Regions from separate parts of the Butyrivibrio fibrisolvens genome, predicted to be linked through region 1. Evidence: a T-box and tRNA genes for the amino acid it is inferred to sense, from the RefSeq annotation. Region 1 holds a T-box; the other holds one or more tRNA genes.
What was found. A T-box is a leader RNA that pairs with one kind of tRNA and senses whether it is charged. The one in region 1 lies ahead of ileS (isoleucine--tRNA ligase), so its partner is inferred to be a tRNA-Ile.
Positions count from the first base shown of each region.

Region 2: it encodes a tRNA-Ile, which carries the amino acid that the T-box ahead of ileS (isoleucine--tRNA ligase) is inferred to sense. The anticodon was not compared.

Region 1 covers NZ_CP065800.1:181,812-186,242, forward strand. Annotated here, with positions in the region: gene ileS (isoleucine--tRNA ligase) at 1-2,586, opposite strand, end outside; T-box leader at 2,634-2,875, opposite strand; gene I7804_RS00695 (zinc ribbon domain-containing protein) at 2,947-4,431, opposite strand, start outside.
Region 2 covers NZ_CP065800.1:1,437,160-1,441,590, reverse strand. Annotated here, with positions in the region: gene ptb (phosphate butyryltransferase) at 1-635, opposite strand, end outside; gene I7804_RS05850 (acyl-CoA thioesterase) at 779-1,282, opposite strand; tRNA gene I7804_RS05845 (tRNA-Leu) at 1,645-1,730, opposite strand; tRNA gene I7804_RS05840 (tRNA-Val) at 1,756-1,828, opposite strand; tRNA gene I7804_RS05835 (tRNA-Ile) at 1,855-1,928, opposite strand; tRNA gene I7804_RS05830 (tRNA-Glu) at 1,967-2,038, opposite strand; tRNA gene I7804_RS05825 (tRNA-Asn) at 2,094-2,166, opposite strand; rRNA gene I7804_RS05820 (23S ribosomal RNA) at 2,225-4,431, opposite strand, start outside.

The DNA.
Region 1 (4,431 bases):
GACATACATCTGTCCGAGAGGCTGACGGTTCTTCATGTTGCAGGCGTTTCTGCAAGCACGGCCGAGTACTACTATATCAAGAACCTCTTCCATATCCTCTTCAAGCTGCTTATCAACATACTCTGCATTAACTACAGGATAGTCGCACAGGTGGATTGACTCAGGTGCATCCTTAAAGTTCTCTCTGACAAGATTCTGATAGATCTCTTCTGTCATGAAAGGAACCATAGGAGCTGCTGCCTTACAGATCTCAACAAGACATGTATAAAGTGTCATATATGCAGAGATCTTGTCCTGTTCCATGCCCTTAGCCCAGAAACGCTCACGGCTACGACGAACATACCAGTTGGACAGATCGTCAACGAACTTGTCCAGAGCCTTAGCTGCTTCAGGGATCTTATAATTCTCAAGATTCTTGTCAGCTTCTGCAATTGTTGAATACAGACGTGACAGAATCCACTTATCCATTACTGTAAGCTTATCTTTCTCAAGCTTGTAGTTAGAAGCATCAAATCCATCAATATTAGCATACAGTACGAAGAATGCATATGTGTTCCAAAGTGTTCCAAGGAACTTACGCTGTCCTTCCTGAACTGCCTTGCCATAGAATCTTGAAGGAAGCCATGGTGCTGAGTTTGTATAGAAGTACCATCTGATAGCATCTGCGCCATACTGATTAAGTGCTTCCATAGGATCTACAGCATTGCCCTTGGACTTACTCATCTTCTGTCCGTTCTCATCCTGTACAAGACCCAGAACGATAACATTCTTAAATGCAGGCTTATTGAAAAGAAGAGTAGCCTCTGCATGAAGTGAATAGAACCATCCACGAGTCTGGTCTACTGCTTCTGAGATGAACTGTGCAGGGAACTGTTTTTCAAAAAGCTCCTTGTTCTCAAAAGGATAGTGAAGCTCAGCATATGGAGCAGCACCTGAATCAAACCAGCAGTCGATAACTTCAGGAACACGCTTCATAGAGCCGCCGCATTCTGAACACTTGATAAGATACTTATCAACATAAGGACGATGAAGCTCAGATGTAAGAGCTGACTCGTCTCCTGAAAGCTCAGCAAGCTCTTTCTTAGAACCTACGGCGATCTTCTTGCCACAGTCAGGGCATTCCCAGATGTTAAGAGGAGTTCCCCAATATCTGTCACGAGATACAGCCCAGTCCTGAATGTTCTCAAGCCACTTACCGAATCTACCTTCACCGATTGACTCAGGGATCCAGTTGATCTCTTTATTATTTCTTACAAGGTCATCCTTGATATCTGTAACTTTGATAAACCATGACTCACGAGCATAGTAGATAAGAGGAGTATCACATCTCCAGCAGTGAGGATAGTCATGCTCAGCCTTAGGTGATGAGAAGAGGATTCCTCTTTCTGCAAGATCTTTAAGTACTTCCGGATCTGCTGATACAGCACCCTGCTCTACTTCCTTGGCTGTAGGCTTGCAGCGCATACCTGCAAACTTGCCTGTCTCAGGCTTAAGACGACCGCTTGCATCTACCATCTGTACAAATGGAGCATCATACTTACGACCAACTCTGGCATCATCATCACCAAATGCAGGAGCGATATGTACGATACCAGTACCATCTTCCATAGTTACATAGTTATCGCAATACACGAAGAATGCCTTCTTGTGCTGCTTGTCTGCTTCTGCCTTAGCACACTCATAGAGAGGCTCATATTCCTTGTACTCAAGGTCTTTGCCCTTATAGGTTTCAAGGACTTCATAAGCTGGCTTTCCATCAGGATTAACCTTCTCATCCTTAGCAAGAGGTCCTATAACCTTATCAAGAAGAGCTGATGCCATGTAATATGTATTGCCATCTACGCACTTAACCTTAGCGTACTCTTCATCAGGGTTCACACACAGACCGATATTAGATGGAAGTGTCCATGGTGTTGTTGTCCATGCAAGGAAATATGCATCTTCATTTGCAACCTTGAAGCGAACAACAGCTGTGCGATCCTTGATAACCTTATATCCCTGAGCAACCTCGTGAGATGAAAGAGGTGTTCCGCATGAAGGACAGTAAGGAACAACCTTGAATCCCTTATAAAGAAGACCCTTGTTCCAGATCTCTTTAAGAGCCCACCACTCAGACTCGATATAATCATCATAATATGTTACATACGGGTTATCCATGTCAGCCCAGAATCCGACTTTGCCGGAGAACTGCTCCCACATTCCCTTGTATGTCCATACAGACTCTTTACACTTCTTGATGAAAGGCTCGATACCATACTCTTCGATCTGGTCCTTGCCTTCGATACCTATCTCCTTCTCAACTTCAAGCTCAACCGGAAGACCATGAGTATCCCAGCCCGCTTTACGAGGAACCTGATATCCTTTCATAGTTCTGTAACGAGGGATCATATCCTTGATGGCACGTGTCAGAACGTGTCCGATATGAGGCTTACCATTAGCTGTTGGGGGGCCATCATAGAACATGTAGATCTCGTTTCCGTCTTTACCTGAAACACTCTTATTAAAGATGTCATTGTCTTTCCAGAAATCAACAACCTGTGCTTCACGTTCTACGAAGTTCATGCTGTTATCAACCTTCTTATACATCTGCTTGCTCCTTCTTTCTTGATAAAAAAATAAGCTCTCGTCCCTGTAAAAAGGACGAGAGCATTAAAATCTCGTTGTACCACCTGTTTACACATACGCGCCGCGTTAAAAAACACAGTTGAATATGGCTCTTAATAACGGTAAGATACCGGCTCGGCCTACTGATATAACCTTCAGCCTCGCAGCTTGGAAGTGATTTTCACAAATTGCCTACTCGATCTGCCTTGCACCAACCGGCAGCTCTCTGAATCTTTGAGCGAATCGCTACTGTCTTCGTCATAGCTTTTAATATTCATTTGCAATTACTATAAAACCATATGACATAAATTGTCAAGGGCTTAAGTGATACTGTAGTAAAGATTACTCTTCGCTTGCCTCTTCAGAAGCTGAATCAGACTCTTCTTCTGAAGTTTCCTCTGTATCTGTTGTCTCTTCTGTATCAGTGCTCTCTTCATCTGTAGAAGTCTCTGTTGTAGAAGAGTCGCTTGAAGAAGAATCGCTTGTAGAAGAATCGCTTGATCCAGTCTCACCTGCAAGAACCCAGCTGAAGTTAAAGTATGAAGAATAGTAAGATACATCATCCTCAATATCAGCTGTTGTTTCAAATCCATGCATTCCATAGATGGTCATGCCATCCTTGAAATCATGTGTAAGATAATCATAGTTGTAATAATCTGTGCTTACCTTTTCTGTAACAAGATTGCCTTCTCCATCAAGTACAAGATCACTCATTTCTACTACGAAATAGTAAGAATACTCTTCCTTCTTGTACTTAAGTGTTAACTTATATGTCATATAAGCCTGAACACTATCATAGTAGCTATCTTTCTTAGGCTCTCCAATGTACATTCCATAGTACTCAACATTAGAGATTGTTACAGAACCATCATCAAGAACGCTTGTTCCGATATCATCTTTAGTATAGATGCTACCCTCGTCCTCAAGGAAGCTCTGCATCTGGCTAAGAACGTCATCTGTAATCTGGTCCTTAGTAGTAATAGATACCTGAAGACCTTCTACTGTGAAATCCTTAGTAATCTGAGTAGGCATAGCACCATAGGTCTCTACAAAGTATGCAATGTACTCTTCGTCAGACTGAGTATCATCATATTTGATTGTGATAGTGATCACATCTCCGTTTGAAAGATCCTGAAGCTGTTCATAATCATAATCAAACCAATAAGCAGACTCATCAAAATACTCATTATTAACATTAGTATCATCAAGTGATGCATATGCATTAGGTGCTGTACCAGAATATGTGATCTCAAGACCTTCGAAAGGATCGAATGTAGGAACTTCCTCAAGACCCTTTACGCTAAATGACATACCGTCTGTTGTTGTCTTGATGTTGAGATCTTCTAAAAGAGCATCAGCATCATATTTGAACTTAACAGTAACCTTATCACCGTTAGTAAGCTTCTCTGTCTTATCAAGAGATACAGCTTCGTCAAGGTACTCAGCGATGAGCTTCTTAGAGCTCTCGTCCTTCATATCCTTGTCATCGCCGTGATACTTGATCTTGTCGCCATAGTCTTTTTTGAACTTTTTTTCATCAAAATCAACAGTAGCTGTACCAAGTGTGTCATAACCATCAAATGTAACCTTTACATATTCGTTAAGGTCTACTTCGATAGGACGAGACTTAAGGTAGAATACTACTCCACCTACAGCAGCTACTACTAAAACAAGAAGGATGATGATAGGAATAAGGATCTTCTTAACACCCTTTCCACCCTTTTTGCCATCGTTTACAGAAGCTGCCGGATCAGGTACTCCTGCATAGATGTTCTCAGACTGCTGGAAATTAGCGTTCTGGAACTGTGCGCCGTCTGCCGGCTGTCC
Region 2 (4,431 bases), 1.3 Mb from region 1:
CCATCAACTATGCAGTTCTTGATCTCTCCTGCTTCGCAAGCCTTAGTAAGCTCATCAGCTTCTACAGTAACTGGCATCTTAGGATTTACAACTTCTACAGCTGCAAGAGGAGCTACCTTAGGCATATCTACGCCGCAAGCTCTTGCAACATTAACTGTATATTCTATGATCTGTTTTTTATCTTCAAGTGTTGGATAAGGAAGGAATGCAACGTCTGTAAGGAACAGAAGTCTGTCGATACCCGGAATTTCGAAAACGCAAACGTGAGAAAGTGTCTGTCCTGTACGAAGACCAACTTCTTTGTTAAGAACACTCTTAAGGAAAGTCTTGGAATCAAGAGAACCCTTCATGTAAATATCAGCCTTGCCATCATGTACAAGCTTAACAGCACATATAGCAGCTTCCTGCATATCCTTAACATCAATTACTTCATACTCATCAAGGTTCATGTTAAGAGACTTAGCGATCTCAGCGATCTTCTCAGCATCGCCTACAAGAACTGCGTCAACAATCCCCTTCTGGTGTGCAAGCTCTACAGCCTCCAGTACATGCTCATCCTGTGCATATGCAACAGCAAGCTTCTTCTTGCCTGTTGTCTTGAGCTTAGACAGGATATCATCAAAACTCTTACTCATTTTAAAACTTCTCCTTTCACATATCCGTGCTTTTATGAGTGCTCATGAAATATGACACTCTTTTATTCATGCATTTTGTTAAAATAATAACACACCACATTTTAATTTTCAATACTGCCATCTATATGGCTTATATTTAGTAATTAAAATCCCTCTGCCCTACGCTTCTTGCGCATTGCGATTCTCTTTAGAGCACCTTCCCATTCTGCTTTCTGGCACTCAGTCTCTATCTTAAGACCATAAGGAATGGTAAGAGGCTTTTCGTCATCATCAAGACACACTTCTGTAAGATAAGCTCTGTTTATGACATGACGAAGACCTGTCTTTCGATCCTCAACATAGGTATCAACTCTGACTTCCATAGAAGTTCTGCCAACATAGGTAAGATATGCTTCAATGACTACTATATCCATAAGAAATGCCGGTTTCTTGAACTGAAGATTATCAACTGCAGCTGTTGTAACAGTATGAGCACAGTGTCTTGTAGCAACAATACCTGCCGCTTCATCTATCATAAGCATCAGGTTGCCACCAAATAAACGTCCATAGCCATTGATATCTTCGTGCATCATTACTTTATATCTTTCGACTTTAGAATCTTCCACTGTTTTATATCCAAGTTCGCGTTCAATCTTATCTTCTACCATAAATACCTCCAAAATAAGAACTTTATCTTTTATGAATTCTATATTAATCCTATCGATACATGTTATGTCAGATCTCTATATAAGAGTTATATCACATACCTCTAAGACACATTATATTTACTTTTGATAATAATATATCTATCTTTGTTGTATATCGTATTTATTTATACAAGCTATATTATCTATCTTTGTTGAATATCGTATTTATGTAAGTCATATTATCTATCTTCAAGAGCTATCATATCTATATATTCGACATAATGAAATATAATAATATATTTGATTTGTGAAAAAGCAGTGATTATAACCTCTTGTATATAGACAAAATAAAACGACAAGCTATTAACTTGTCGTTTAAAATATGCCGGCAACCGGAATCGAACCGGTACGGGTATTACTACCCATGGGATTTTAAGTCCCAGGCGTCTGCCAGTTCCGCCATGCCGGCGTATTAACATTATTTATAAAGAAAATGGGACCTATAGGGCTCGAACCTATGACCCTCTGCTTGTAAGGCAGATGCTCTCCCAGCTGAGCTAAGATCCCATGTCTTAAACATATTTGAAAAAAAGTGGAGCTTCGGGGACTCGAACCCAGGACCGACCGGTTATGAGCCGGTTGCTCTAACCAACTGAGCTAAAGCTCCAAAAAACTACGCTTTCGCGTCATAAGAAAACTTCTTAATGACCCCTAGCAGGTTCGAACTGCTGTTACCGCCGTGAAAGGGCGATGTCTTAACCGCTTGACCAAGGGGCCGCGTTGTCTCGCCTCACAGCGAAATACATAAAATATACAGAAGCTAACTCTGTAGCTCCCCAAGTAGGACTCGAACCTACGACACTTCGGTTAACAGCCGAATGCTCTACCAACTGAGCTATTGAGGAATGTTTTAATTGTTCCTTCAAAACCGAACACTGAATCTCCAAACTTATCTTAACTTCTTTGGTTAAGTCCTCGACCTATTAGTACACATCAGCTGAGAATGTTACCACTCTTACACCTTGTGCCTATCAACCTCGTACTCTCCAAGGGGTCTTACCACTTGCGTGGGGATATCTCATCTTGAGGGGGGCTTCACGCTTAGATGCCTTCAGCGTTTATCCCTGCCAGACTTGGCTACCCTGCCTTATGCGATTGCCTTCGCAGCAGATACACCAGCGGTCCGTCCATCCCGGTCCTCTCGTACTAAGGACAGCTCCTCTCAGATATCCTACGCCCGCGCCGGATAGGGACCGAACTGTCTCACGACGTTCTGAACCCAGCTCGCGTACCACTTTAATGGGCGAACAGCCCAACCCTTGGGACCTGCTACAGCCCCAGGATGTGATGAGCCGACATCGAGGTGCCAAACCACTCCGTCGATGTGAACTCTTGGGAGTGATAAGCCTGTTATCCCCAGGGTAGCTTTTATCCGTTGAGCGATGGCAATCCCACGTTCTGCCACCGGATCACTAAGTCCTACTTTCGTACCTGTTCCACCCGTCGGTGTCACAGTCAGGCTCCCTTATGCCTTTGCACTCTTCGGATGGTTTCCGTCCATCCTGAAGGAACCTTTGAGCGCCTCCGATACTCTTTCGGAGGCGACCGCCCCAGTCAAACTCCCCGCCAGACATTGTCCCCGGACCGGTTTCACGGTCCATGGTTAGAAATCCAGTACGGTAAGGGTGGTATCCCAACAGCGGCTCCTTTGCAGCTGACGCCACAATCTCTTAGCCTCCCACCTATCCTGTACATACAATACCGGATCCCAGTATCAAGCTGGAGTAAAGCTCCATGGGGTCTTTCCGTCCTGGCGCGGGTAGCCAGCATCTTCACTGGCACTTCAATTTCACCGGATGCATTGCCGAGACAGTACTCAAATCATTACGCCTTTCGTGCGGGTCGGAACTTACCCGACAAGGAATTTCGCTACCTTAGGACCGTTATAGTTACGGCCGCCGTTTACTGGGGCTTAAATTCAAAGCTTCGATTGCTCTAACCTCTCCTCTTAACCTTCCAGCACCGGGCAGGCGTCAGCCCATATACTTCACCTTTCGGTTTCGCATAGACCTGTGTTTTTGCTAAACAGTTGCTTGAGCCTCTTCTCTGCGGCCCTCATATACTCATACATGAGGGCTACCCTTATCCCGAAGTTACGGGTACATTTTGCCGAGTTCCTTAGCAATGCTTCTTCCGTCGGCCTTAGGATTCTCTCCTCATCCACCTGTGTCGGTTTACGGTACGGGCAGATATCACACTATAGCGGCTTTTCTCGACAGGTCCTCCGGACACTTCACTACTTTATTTCGCTCCGCATCACACAGCTCGATCCTGAAAGGGGTTTCTCCCTTTCCTCTTGCCATGCTTGCCCCGGGCTGCTCTCCCGGGCTGTCCTTATTACCTGTGTCCCCACAGTTCTGATGATATCTGGTGCAGGAATATCAACCTGCTGTCCATCGGCTACGCCTTTCGGCCTCGTCTTAGGTCCCGACTTCCCCAGGGCAGATCAGCTTTACCCTGGAATCCTTGGATATTCGGCCTGAGGGATTCTCACCCTCATCTCGCTACTCATTCCGGCATTCTCTCTTCATAACGCTCCGCTGCTCCTTATCGGTACAGTTTCTACGCTCTTATGAATGCTCCCCTACCGATCACTTATACCCGTAGATACAAGCAATCCCTAGGCTTCGGTGTCGTGTTTTAGCCCCGGTAATTTTCGGCGCAGGACCTCTCGGCTAGTGAGCTATTACGCACTCTTTGAATGCGTGGCTGCTTCTGAGCCAACATCCTAGCTGTCTATGAAATCCCACATCCTTTTCCACTTAACACGTACTTTGGGACCTTAGCCGTAGATCTGGGCTGTTTCCCTTTTGACTGCCCAACTTATCTCGTGCAGTCTGACTCCTGTGCTAAACCTGACTGGCATTCGCAGTTTGATAATCTTTGGTAAGCGGTGAAGCCCCCGCGGATATTCAGTGCTCTACCTCCAACAGGCACGCTACAAGGCTAGCCCTAAAGCTATTTCGGGGAGAACCAGCTATCTCCGAGTTCGATTGGAATTTCTCCCCTATCCACAGCTCATCGCCACCCTTTTCAACGGATGTGCGTTCGGACCTCCACAGCCTTTTACGGCCGCTTCATCCTGTCCATGGATAGATCACCCGGTTTCG